3 regions of the Schinkia azotoformans genome follow, and region 3 is predicted to be linked to each of the others. Evidence: riboswitches for the same ligand, from Rfam matches in the RefSeq annotation. Region 3 holds a riboswitch; each other region holds the start of a gene.

Region 1 (4,359 bases), 290 kb from region 3:
AACGTCCAAAATTATTGGGGACCCGCCATTAATGAAAAGGTTGGAACTGAAGAGTTTTCTGAATGGATGGGTAAGGTTTTAGAAGGAAACTTGCTGTTTAGAAATATGACTGATAAAAACACAAAGCAATTCCTAGAACAAATGAACCTGCCTACTCGTGAGGATTTATCCAGTCTTTCTTCTCTTATAATCAATTTAGATAAAAAAATAGATGATATGGAAGAGCAATTGGAAGAAAATCTTGAAAAACAGATCACACCAGATGATTTAAAAAAGGACATGGTTACATTAAAGAAAGAAGTAAAAGAAATCGGCAGCAAATTGGATGAGGTTCTAAATTTTCTTAAAGAGGATCTAAAAAGTAACGAGGAACCGAAAACTAAAGAAGATCCAAAAGCTGTAAAAGCAAACGCAAAATAATGGTGAATTAAAAACTTACATAAATTGGGGGAGGACTTAACTATGATTAATTTAAATGGTAAAGTTGCAATCGTTACTGGGGGCGCTGTTGGAATTGGAGCTGCTATTTCAAAAGAATTAGCAAGCAATGGGGTAAAAGTAGTATTAAATTATAATAGCAGCAGCAAGGCAGCTGAAGATCTTGTAGCACAAATTCAAGCAAACGGCGGGGAAGCTTATGCTGTTCAAGCGGATGTTTCTGTTTCTGAAGAAGCTACTAAACTAGTAAATGCCGCAGTTGAAAAATATGGACGTCTAGATATCTTGGTTAATAATGCAGGTATCACTAGAGACAGTTCATTTAAAAAGCTTTCAGAAGAAAATTGGAGAAAAGTGATTGATGTTAACTTAAATAGTTCATATAACACTATTTCGCCTGCATTGCCACATCTGTCTGAATCTGACGCTGGTAGAATCATCAATATTTCCTCTGTAATTGGCCAAACAGGTGCTTTTGGTCAAACAAACTATTCAGCAGCTAAGGCTGGTTTGATTGGATTTACAAAATCTCTTGCACTTGAATTAGCTAAAACAAATGTAACTGTAAATGCGATTTGCCCTGGATTTATTGAAACAAGTATGGTTCTAGAAATTCCTGAGGAAATTCGCGGACAAATCGTGGCTAAAATTCCTCAAAAGCGTTTTGGTCATCCGGAAGAAATTGCAAGAGGCGTATTATTCCTATGTAAAGATGGAGCATATATCACCGGTCAACAGTTGAATATTAACGGCGGACTTGCAATGTAATAAGAAAAGCGGAAGCGCCTTGCTCATCGCCGTACAAACTGGAGGGGCTTCGACTGAGATAAAGGAAACTTGAATTGCGCTAGCAATTCTTAGTTGACTTATCGTAGGGAGGAGTCCTGAAGTTTGCTAGGCGATAGGCGCTGGAGCTAGACAGTGAAATGATCTTCCAAGAAGGGTGTGTACAGATTGATCTTAGAAAAACAATTAGAAGAAATGATAGATGTAATGCCTGATGAGGCAAAACAATCCTATCGCCGGTTTAAAAGAACGATGGAAGTATTAACGAAAGATCCAGAACCGGAAGTAGGTTTAACACCAAAAGAAGTCATTTGGACAAGAAACAAAACAAAATTATATCGCTATATTTCAGATAAACCTAAAAAACATAGTACTCCTCTTCTAATGGTTTATGCACTAATCAATAAGCCTTATATCCTTGATATCACAAAAGGGTCCAGTCTTGTTGAGTACCTTCTTGACCAAGGTTTTGATGTGTATATGCTTGATTGGGGTACGCCCGGCTACGAAGATCGTAATATGAAGCTTGATGACTTTATATTAGATTATATTCCTAGAGCCGTTAAGAAGGTTTTACGTACTTCAAAAGCAAATTCTGTTTCTATGCTAGGATATTGTATGGGCGGAACAATGACATCGATCTTTGCTTCCCTTCATCCTGAATTACCTATTAAGAATCTAGTATTTATGACAAGTCCATTTGATTTCGAAGACACAGGTTTATATGGTAGTTTCCTAGATGACCGTTTCTTTGATGTTGATAAAGTAGTAGAAACATTAGGAAATGTTCCCCCTGAAATGATTGATTTTGGCAATAAAATGCTAGATCCACTTTCGAATTTCATTGGTCCATATGTTACATTATATGACCGCTCAGAAAATCCGAAATTCGTAGAAAGCTGGAGATTAATGCAAAAATGGTTGCAGGATGGAATTCCATTCCCTGGTGAGGCTTATCGTCAGTGGATTCGTGAATTTTATCAGCAAAATAAATTAATTAAAGATGAACTTGTTATCCGTGGACGTAAAGTTAACTTAAGTGCAATTAAGGCAAACGTACTTAATATTTCTGGTGAGCGCGATCTTATTGCTATGCCACATCAAGTCGAAGCTTTAATGAATAAAATTTCAAGTAAAGACAAGAAATACGTATGTGTGCCAACAGGCCATGTATCTGTAACATTTGGTCCAAAAGCAGTTTCACTAACTTTCCCTACGATTGGCGACTGGTTAGCTGAGCGTTCGAATTAAATTTAAGTAGTTAGTAAAAAACTGTCTGCGATGTGCAGGCAGTTTTTTGTTTGGTTTAGATGGGACAGAGGGTCGGGAACTCCGACCCAGTGAAAAGTTTATAGTTCTGACTCTAATCTATTTAACAAATCAATAACATTGTTAGAAACCCTTTCTAATTGTACAAAAGCTTGCTCGACACCAACCATATCACCTTTTCCATAATACTCCACTTCAACTTTGGCATAATGGTGGACTTCCTTATGAGGCTCCTCCAATCGTTTAAATGTGTCCCTAGATTTCACTTGTGTAGGCAAATCCCCATAATACCACTTTCCTAACCTACAATGTTCGTGGGACTGTCCGTTTATATTCTCCTGTGTTTCTAATCCTAACATCATATTATAAACTTTCCATTTCCAAAGTAGATGATCTGTTTTTGCAACTCTTACAATATCCTTTAAAAAAGTCGGTTGCACTACTCGCTCAAAAATACCCAAGTGCCCAAATATAGGTAGTTTTTCATAGCATCTTTGTCATTAGTTTATTTAGTATTTCAAAATTCCTGATTCTAAATTCCTATTCTATTATTATCGCGAAATTCTGTTTAAAATCAATAGATTCTACAAAATATGTAATAATAATACTTTCAAAAAGAAAAAAAGAGGTTTCCCTCCGTTATCTTATTGAACAAGCGGCTCTCTTTATTTATTCGAAATGGATCAAATCTTAAATTTTGCAACCAATTCTTGTAATTCTTGTGCTAGTTTGCTTAATGATTCACTTGAGTTACTGATTTCCTCCATTGAGGCTAATTGCTCTTCGGAGGCAGCCGCAACGCCTTGTGATTGTTCAGATGCATCTTTCGCAATTTGGGCTAATTGCTCTACAGAAGCTGTCACTTGTTCTGTGTTGGCTGAAATTTGTTCTGATGCAGCAGATACCTCTTGGATTTGAGTATTAACTTGCTGAACAGCATTCAACACTTGTTGGAAAGCTGTACCTGTCTCTTGGATAACATTCTTTCCTATATCTACCTCATTAATGTTTTGCATCATCTCGTTATTAGCTATTTCAGTATCTTTTTGAATTTCCTGTATTAACTGTACAATCTGGGAAGCTGAATCACGTGATTGGTCTGCTAATTTCCGCACTTCATCGGCTACCACTGTGAAGCCTCTACCATGTTCTCCAGCCCTTGCTGCTTCAATGGCAGCATTTAAAGCTAATAAATTTGTTTGCTCAGAAATATCCGTAATTACACCAATAATATTTCCAATTTCCTTTGAACGCTCTGTTAAATTTTTAATAGCAGCTGTCGTGTTTTGTGTTCCCTCTTCAATTGATTCCATTTGATGGATTGCAGCTTGCAGGGATTGATATCCTTGTTCTGATAAAACTGTTGCTTCCTGTGCAGAACCCCTAACTGTTGTAGAGGACTCAGCAATTCTTTGGATTCCCAGTGATACTTCTTCCATTGCAATGGCACTTTGTTTTGAACTTGATACTTGGGTTTCTGATCCACCGGCCACTTCCTGGATTGCGGATGCAATTTGTTCTGTAGCTTCTGTTGCTTGTTCACTTGTTGCTTGTAGTTCTTCAGATGAGGCTGCCACTTGTTCAGAACTACTATTAATCTGTTGTATTACTTGCCTAAGATTAAAAGTCATATTGTTAAAAGCATGGGCCAACTCGCCAATTTCATCTTTATTTTTAATTTGAATTTCCTCTTGCGTTAAGTCGCCATCTGCTATTTTATCTGCAGCAATCGCAATCTTTCTTACCGGATTTGAAATGATTCGACTAATATAAAAAGCAATTCCGGCACCAAGAAGAAGAGCAATAATGCTTAATATAACTAGGACAAATTGTATCCCTTTCACTATTTCCAACGTTTGATTTCTA
Region 2 (4,359 bases), on a different contig from region 3:
AGCTTAATGCTGAACTCCCGATTGTGGAAGGAACATCTGACAATGACCTTGAAAAAGGGGTTGGTCATTACAAAGGAACAGCCTATCCAACCGAAGGAGATCAAATTGTTTTATCTGGTCATCGGGATACTGTTTTTCGGAGAATGGGAGAGTTAGAGGTTGGTGATGTTTTTATTGTTAAACTCCCCTACGGGAGCTTTGAATACAAAATTGAGAGTACAAAAATAGTCGATGCAGATGATCGAACAATTATTAAATCGACCGCTCCTAATGAAGAGCTTGTAGTGACGACCTGCTACCCGTTCACATTTGTTGGGACTGCACCTGACCGTTATATTTTGACGGCAAAGCCGGTTAAGATGAAGTAAAAATGCCCTATAGAGAGTCTTTCAATGACTTCCCTATAGGGCACTTTTTATAAACATTTTACAATTAGACTGCTTCTGCAACAAATTCCATAAAACCAGTTTGATCTGGCACATAATCAATTTGGTTATTGTTAAAGTAATGGAGTTGGGTTTTATCAATGATAAAATGGAGTCCGTCGATGATGATTTCTTCGTCATTTGGGTGAATGGATTCATCCAAAGTTAATTTCAGCTTTACCCAACAACTAAAGCGTAGTTGCAGACGAATGAATTTCTTTGTTTCTGATTTATTTAATCTTTTTTGTAATTCTGTTTTGGCTGCATCAGTTATAGATAACATCAGTTCCTCCCCCTATTGCTATCGAAGCAAAACTATACAGCCGCTTCTTCTAACCCATCTTCTTCCCAGTTTTTACAAACATCGACCCACTCTTTTGCATATGAATATTGAACTATTTCCTCAATTGTTAATTCGATCGCGGAGTTTGTGCTTCCGCAGGCGGGGAAAACGGTCTCGAAGCGTTTCATGGAGACGTCGAGATAGACATCTAAATCATTGGCCAAGCCAAACGGGCACACTCCACCAATGGCATGTCCTGTTTGTTCCAGAACTTCATCCGGCGTGAGCATTCGGGCTTTGAAACCAAATGTTTGGCGGAATTTCTTGTTGTCAATTTTGGCATCGCCGGCAGCAACAATTAATATCGCTTTTTCGTCTTCTCCTCTAAATGATAATGTTTTTGCAATTCGTGCTGGAATAACCCCAATAGTTTCAGCGGCTTGTTCAACCGTTGCACTTGAAGTATCAAATTCCATGACATCCTTTTCACGATTCCACTTTTTAAAATGAGCTTTTACATTTTCAAGAGACAAATTATACATCCTTTCTTTCATACGTATTACTTAAAATGATATCATATCTTTATAAGAATTAGAAAAATATGGCTTTCCACGTTTGATGTATTTTTGTCGATATTTCACCCTGAAAAGGTAGCAATAAATCGGAAACCCTATAATAAAATTAGATGAACTATTACAAATTCCCTAATTCACTAAAACGAAAGTACTAATAAATTTATCCAACAAGGGGGATGCATCCAATAAAAAATTATTCTTATTAGCAATACAGAAGATTTTGTTCGAAAGTCAAAATCCATACTTTGAAAAAGGCAAACCTGCTTGCAAAACAGGGACGCAAAGCCACAGATCTAAGGCATAACTTTGATAGCTGGGCTACCAAAAGTAATAAACCAGGGGGAAATATGGATACTCAAAGTACACAGTCTTCTCAGACTCAAGACATTAAACTACCCACAATTGATTTAGAGTGGTTACAATTACTTTTAGTTGCAAAATCAATGGGACTATCGATTGAGGACATAAGGGTATTTTTAAGAAATAATAGCGACAATGTTGAAATGTAGGATATGAGCCTTTCTAATAATGAACATTCATGATAAGATGTTATTATAAATCATACGCTTAGGGAGATATCAATGATAGGGAAACGTATCCAAACAATTAGAAAAGAGAAGGGGCTCTCACTATCAGATTTGGCTGCAAAGGCAGGTATTGCAAAATCCTATTTAAGCTCGATTGAGCGGGATATTCAATCTAATCCCTCTGTTCAATTTTTAGAAAAAATAGCAGCAGTTTTAGATATAAGTGTTCAATCACTTATAAATGCTGGGGCCAATGAAGATTCATTAGATCCGGAATGGATAAAGCTAGCTCAGGAAGCAGCAGAATCTGGGGTAAGTAAAGAACAATTTCGTGAATTTTTAGAATTCACAAAATGGCAGATCGAACAACGGAAAAATAATGAAAATGAATAAAAAAGAAGCTGGGATGGAATGGTTTTACTAATTCATCCCAGCTTTTTATTTTAGCAGATTTATTAACTGTCTTAATTTTTCTTTATCGATATTTGAATTACTCATTTCAATCGCCAGCTGTATCACTTCTTTGTCTAGATTTTGGGGGTCGATTTGTTTTTGTAGTTTATTGGAAGTTAGTAATGATTGAAGGTCAACACTTAATGCTTTTGAAATTTTTTCAATCACTTCAATGCTTGGGTTTGTCTGTTTTCCTCGTTCAATAAAACTCAAATAAGACTTTGAAATTCCCGATAATTTTGCCAGCTCTGTTAATGACATCCCTTTCTTCATTCGTAGGTCCCGAATTTTCTTTCCATTCATATTATGTCCCCTTCATAATATTAATTAAGTGAAAATCCCTCCCTCCAACATTTTATTAAGAACGCAACCTCTAAAAAACACATTCGTTCTTTATATAGAACATACAATTAAAGTATACTCTACCTTTCATTCATATGCAAAGCTATTTTACTTAAAGAGAGAGTAGGATGAACCCCAAAAAAAAGAACTCATAATCGAGTCCTCTTAAGCAAATCTATACGTCCAAAAGCGTTCAGTACTGATCCATGCTAATGCATCAGGATCCTTATTCAATAGTTTTTCAGACAAATTTTCCATAACGGCACTTGTTTGCGTTTCATGGGCTAGAATGCAGGCAATTTTTTTATCTTGAACAGAAGTGATATCAACAACTAAATCCGGTTCTCCTAATTTTTCAAAACAGTCATTCGAAAATGCCATACATTGTAATTTAGGGCGAGCTTCTTTTGGCATTTGCTTCATTGCATGAACAACAGCTGCCCCTGTAGCATCATGGTCCGGGTGGACACTATAGCCCGGGTAAAATGAAATGACGAGTGATGGGTTTACTTCTTCAATAATGGCTCGAAAACGATCGGCCAGCTCATCAATGTCCTCAAATTCCAATGTTTTATCACGTAAACCTAGCATCCTTAAATCTGTAATACCAATAGCTTTAGTTGCATTTATAAGTTCATTTTTTCTAATTAATGGGAGTGTTTCGCGATTCGCAACGGGCGGATTCCCCATATTACGTCCCATTTCACCAAGGGTACAGCAAGCATAAGTAACAGGTGTCCCTTTTTCACTATGTAGGCTGATTGTTCCTGAAGCCCCAAAGGCCTCATCATCTGGGTGTGGAAGAATAACTAAAACATGTCTTTCCATTTCCACGGTCATACACTCCTCTCTAAAATGGTTCCTTACTTAACTGACACGCTACAGCAAGTTTCCCATTTGCATCATGCCCCGCTAATAATAGCCGATTTTTTTCATCGACTTCCCAGTGGGTCAAGCCTTCTGCATATACCCATCCGATTTCCAATTTCATACCCACACGATAGGGTCCGTTTCCTGTGATTTTGGCATGCTGGTAACGAATTAATCCATTCCGAATATAAGCCCCTACTGTCATAACAGATTGGTCTTTATGGGAAGCATAGGCACCATTTGTTGTTTCTAAATGTAAATAAAGATCTTGTTCATTGAATTCATCGAGTTTGTTTTGTACTTCCGTTGGGTTAATCGGTTTCAATGTTGACCCTCCTTCAAATTAGTGATATCAATTATATTTTATCTTACTAAAAAGTTCTAGGAAGACTCAACAAAAAAGGCTTATTGATAAAGGTATCTAACCTTTAGTTCTCCCCATTCTCAATTTCACTTAGTGCATCCACATCCAAAATGGTAATCTTGCGCTGACCGGTCATAGAAATCAGACCTTGGTCTTGAAAGGATGACAACCGCCTGCTTAACGTTTCGCGAGTCATTCCCATATAGGAGGCTAAGTCCTTTTTACTCATTGGCAAGGTAATTTGAATCGGTTCATGATCGGTTCCAACTTCATCATTACCTGCTGATAACCCTAATAAGTAAGAAGCTAAACGTTTTTCTGAATCGTGAGAGCTAATGCTTTCGATATTTTTTTCCGTATCGTTCAATCTTCTGCTGAATTCTTCAATAATTTTTAACGAAATGGAAGGATTAGATAACAACATCTCCTTCATTTCAGTTTTATGTATAGCACAAATTTCAGTATCCTTCATTGCTTCAGCATAGCTTGTTAATGATTCATCAGTAAAAAGAGCTAGCTC
Region 3 (4,359 bases):
AGAAAATGTCGATTGTTTAAGTTGTTAAACTATCATCAAAATATTCTAAAATAGGAGAGTGTCATTATGAAACAAATCATCAATCATTATGAGGTAAATCAAAATACGATGGCTTTATTATCGGTTGCTCATACGGAATACTCCACACTTGTACTTGAAGAAAACCAACAATTCTATGTTCGAAAAACACCTATTCAAATTGTCAAGGATGCCTGTCTAGAAGGCGGTTCTACCTATGATGGAAGACGTAGAGCTGTAAGTTATAGGACCGGTTCACAGCAAAAGGTTCCCATTCCAATTAATCCAAAAGACGAAATTTTTGCATTTCCAACCCACTCACCAAAATCGTTTGAATGTAACTGGATTTTCTATCATCATGTCAAATACATATCAACATATAAATCTCCCGACCAACTAAGCGTTCAATCAGTGGTCACATTTAAAAATGGACAACGCATCTCTTTACAAGAATCCCAATATATATTAGAAAAACAAATGCAGCGAACAGCCATGTGCATTATCGGGTTTTAATTATCCCAGGAACATAGGGACGGTTCTTGTATTCCATTATTAAATTGGAACACAAGAACTGTCCCGGCATTCCATTAAAATCTTGATAATAAACTCTTAGCTTTATGCCCATGGTATATTGCTTTAGATCTGAACTTAGATTTAAGTTCTTCACATAAGGCGTCATTTGACAGTACTTCATTGTATCCTTGTAAATAACGGTGTAAATAATAACCGACCTTCATAAAAATTTTCAACACATGGATTCCTCCCCTTAATCCACACAAATCGACGGAATAAAACTTGTTGTATTCGGAAACTGGCTGACATAGTTGTAAAACAACATTAGTCCCTATAGCTTTGCGCCACCATTTTTCAATGGCTTTGCCATTTCGTATAATCTACGTGTTATACAGAAACAATACAATATTTATAGCACCCTTGATAAGAGGCTGCGGACCTATATTGGAGGGAAGCGAAGTTTCTCTTGGATCTGTCAATACTGTGCTTTTATCCAAAAAACAAGTGGTAATTCCAACCAATATGATATATAATTTATTCTAAATTAAATATCATACCGAAAGTTAAATGGCAAACCTATTGAAAAATAGGGACGCAAAGCCACGGGCCTAACGTTATTACAACTATGGTAGCCGGGTTACCAAAGAGATGGTTATGTAAAAACTTTTCTAATCCACCTTTTTGGTGGATTTTTATTTTGCCATTGAAAGGAGGATAGAGATTTTTGAAGACTAAAAGTTTATTAAATAATTTAATTGATCAAAATCAATTTGAACATTACTTTCAACCCATATATAACCTGAATGATAATTCATCAATTGGTGGTGAATTCCTGTTAAGAACAAATATGGGCTCTCCTGATTTTATATTTAGTGAGGCAAAAAAAACAAATAGGCTCTATGATCTAGACACCAAGTCTATCCATAAAGCCCTAACGAGTTCCCATTTCATAAATAGAAGGTTTATGAAAAAAGAATTAAAGTTATTTATAAACGTCTTCCCATCGACTCTTATAAATAAAACTTTTCCTGCATTTCTAAATGATATTTTTACAAAATTCAAGGAGTCCTGTCAACACATAATCTTTGAGATTAATGAAACTGATACTTTCGACTTAAATTTATTGTTTGAAAGGGTAAAATTATTAAAAGAGTATGGATTTTCAATTGCCCTTGACGATGTTGGTAAAGGCTGGCCTTCCATGCAATCAATAATTGAATTTGAACCAAATTATATAAAACTAGATCGATATTTTTCTAAAAACCTTGAGAAATCTGTAAATAAGCAAGACATGATTAAATCTGTACTTTCGTACTGTGACAATACAAATGTAAATTTAGTACTGGAAGGAATAGAGAATGAAGAAAGTCTAAATACTGCACGAGATATAGGTGTACGTATGGCTCAAGGATACTATCTAGGTATGCCTGAAAAGATTAATTAAGAAGTATCGAGCCCCAACTTAAATAATTGAGAAGGGGCTTTTTCAGGGTGAATAGAACTTAGAAGAGAAGAAAAAACTATTTCACTTAACAAAATGCCTATATGATTCTATGGCTGAAAAATGCCCTTTCTTCTATTGTTCCAATTGTTTGAACAAAATAGGAAACAAGGGAGAGTTCAAAGTAGAAATACATCATCTAGCCAATAAATCCTCTCAGAAGATGTAGGCTTGGGGGAAAAGGCGCTTCCAATCGGCTTCCTTTTAAGAACAAAAACAAAACTTTCCTCTTTGCGTTTTTCATTTTACAATTACAATAATAAGGCACCTAAAACTAATAGTTTGAACGTTATCTGAATAAATATGATAAATACCAGTATCTTCTTCAACAATTGGGCGCATTTCTTTATTCCGAGGGTGCGTTCTTTTTGATTTAGGTGTCATAATTGAAGAACCGATGGGATGTTCCAATTGTCATTGTAGTTATTAATCTAAAGACAAATATATATACAGTATGATTTTTGACCGTAATCATCGTAAATAACGAAACAAAATCAGCCCTTTTCTATCTTTGTTTACTTATTCAGTAAATAATTATAGTTTACAACGTAAACAACGATAGGACTTTACTTGGAGAGGTGGGTATGATAGGCTCGTTTGCCTGATGAAACAACTGCTTCAGCCTTTCAAGACAAATCGTACCCACAGAGGCTCCAAGTCAAGTCCTTAAACGCCATTCTACGGTTACATATAAACAATGATAAAAGGTGCATCATTTCAATGTTTTTTTACCGATACTGTATATATGCCATCCTTCAGTTGAATAAGGGATCTTTATAATGTTAAATAGTGGTAAACAAATTAAATGAGATACGAGGAGGATTTGTGGTGAAGATTTTAAAAAAGCTGGTCCGCATTTATGTAAACGAACTTGACTCTGCAATTGCTTTTTATGAAAAATTAACAAACCATAACGTTGATATGAGATTTGAAATGCCACTAAAAAATTTAGAATTAGCATCGATTGATGACTTATTACTTATTTCCGGTAAAGAAGAAGATTTAAAACCTTTTAAACAGACAAAAGTTACTTTTTTAGTGGACTCAGTATATGAATTTAAAAATTTCTTAGAAAACAATGGTTCAACAATAATTAGAGAACCCTCTCGAGTTCCTACAGGAAAGAATATGATCGTTAAGCATCCAGATGGGTTAGTTGCAGAATATGTTGAACACATCTAATCTAGATTTCACTAAACCAGCTAATAGAAACTCCTTGCTATTCCACAATCGGACGCGATTGTTGTAGATCATTAGTCTAATTCCTCGGTAAAAATATGGAGGTATTAGACTTTTTTATCTTTCAGGTCCCTTAAAGTTATAATCCATGTTTTCCTGATCTTACCCCATTGGTAAATATGTTAGCAACAAGTGGTAAAACCTATGACAATCGCTGGTAAAAAACATGGCAGAAGTGGTACATTCTTATGACCGTAATCACATATCTCTATAATTTAAGATTGATAACAGAGCCACAAGCAAAAAACGGCTCAAATTAGAACACGCGAACCGCCCCCATGTTCCATAAATGTCGTATTTAATGTCAAAATATTCAGTTAATTACAAAAAAATAAGCAGAATAAGAATATAGACCATCTCAATGCATGCCTAAGGTCCCTATTCTAATTCTGCAAATTCATCTTCATTTTCCTCAAGTTCATTTTCATTTATCATAGCGGCTATGTTCAATGTTGGTAAAATTACAGGTGCCTCACTACCTTTGCTAGTAATGTCTGACACAAGACTACGTAAATAAGGGAATAGTATTGCTACTGCATTCACCTTATAAAAATTAATAATTTGATTTTCATTAACCACGTCAATTTCAGATAATATCTCAAACAAGCCAGATATTCGTACCTTTACATAAAAACTAGTTTCTTTTAGGTTACTATCCCCCAACTCAATACCGAGTCCCACAATTGCCTGACTAATATTTTCGGGATTTACATCGAGTTTAAAAAAGATGTTGGGGTGTAAAGGTTTTTCTTCTTCCACGGTTTTGTACGGGTTATTTTTATAAGTTGTTTCTAATACATGATAATCTCTAAATTGTAATACTGCCTTCATATTCTATACTCCTTAAGAAGCCCAAGACCATTTTCCATGACTGTCAGTAACAAAATCCTTATCGATGCTTATTACTGAAATCATTTGGGTCTTTTTATCACTTGATTTAATAGTGATGTTCTTCGACAAGTTAGATAACTCCCCTGAGTCCTTTGTAATAAACTTTGCTTGATTGAATTCATAGTTTATTTCTGGGAAGAAATCATTAAAATCTTTATGTTCCCCTGAACCCATTATCACGCCAGGATTTTTTGAAC

The links. Region 3 has a riboswitch for cyclic di-GMP ahead of P9E47_RS00025 (EAL domain-containing protein). Riboswitches for the same ligand answer to the same signal wherever they lie in the genome.
Region 1: it holds a riboswitch for cyclic di-GMP, as region 3 does, so the genes downstream of both, P9E47_RS01320 (CZB domain-containing protein) here and P9E47_RS00025 (EAL domain-containing protein) in region 3, are expected to answer to the same signal.
Region 2: it holds a riboswitch for cyclic di-GMP, as region 3 does, so the genes downstream of both, P9E47_RS13265 (anti-repressor SinI family protein) here and P9E47_RS00025 (EAL domain-containing protein) in region 3, are expected to answer to the same signal.

Annotation. Positions count from the first base shown of each region.
Region 1 is NZ_JARSMD010000001.1:292,022-296,380, reverse strand. Features, by position in the region: gene P9E47_RS01335 (hypothetical protein) at 1-420, shown strand, start outside; gene P9E47_RS01330 (3-oxoacyl-ACP reductase) at 463-1,206, shown strand; gene phaC (class III poly(R)-hydroxyalkanoic acid synthase subunit PhaC) at 1,420-2,475, shown strand; gene P9E47_RS01320 (CZB domain-containing protein) at 2,574-2,933, opposite strand; cyclic di-GMP riboswitch class II at 2,913-2,996, opposite strand; gene P9E47_RS01315 (methyl-accepting chemotaxis protein) at 3,177-4,359, opposite strand, start outside.
Region 2 is NZ_JARSMD010000021.1:84,884-89,242, forward strand. Features, by position in the region: gene P9E47_RS13250 (class D sortase) at 1-368, shown strand, start outside; gene P9E47_RS13255 (iron-sulfur cluster biosynthesis family protein) at 433-708, opposite strand; gene P9E47_RS13260 (YbaK/EbsC family protein) at 741-1,241, opposite strand; cyclic di-GMP riboswitch class I at 1,527-1,609, shown strand; gene P9E47_RS13265 (anti-repressor SinI family protein) at 1,631-1,792, shown strand; gene P9E47_RS13270 (helix-turn-helix domain-containing protein) at 1,865-2,203, shown strand; gene P9E47_RS13275 (helix-turn-helix domain-containing protein) at 2,249-2,566, opposite strand; gene bshB2 (bacillithiol biosynthesis deacetylase BshB2) at 2,771-3,433, opposite strand; gene P9E47_RS13285 (YojF family protein) at 3,456-3,800, opposite strand; gene P9E47_RS13290 (Crp/Fnr family transcriptional regulator) at 3,904-4,359, opposite strand, start outside.
Region 3 is NZ_JARSMD010000001.1:714-5,072, reverse strand. Features, by position in the region: gene P9E47_RS00030 (competence protein ComK) at 67-531, shown strand; cyclic di-GMP riboswitch class I at 822-909, opposite strand; cyclic di-GMP riboswitch class I at 1,091-1,176, shown strand; gene P9E47_RS00025 (EAL domain-containing protein) at 1,256-1,975, shown strand; gene P9E47_RS00020 (VOC family protein) at 2,861-3,214, shown strand; gene P9E47_RS00015 (protein-export chaperone SecB) at 3,650-4,102, opposite strand; gene P9E47_RS00010 (hypothetical protein) at 4,115-4,359, opposite strand, start outside.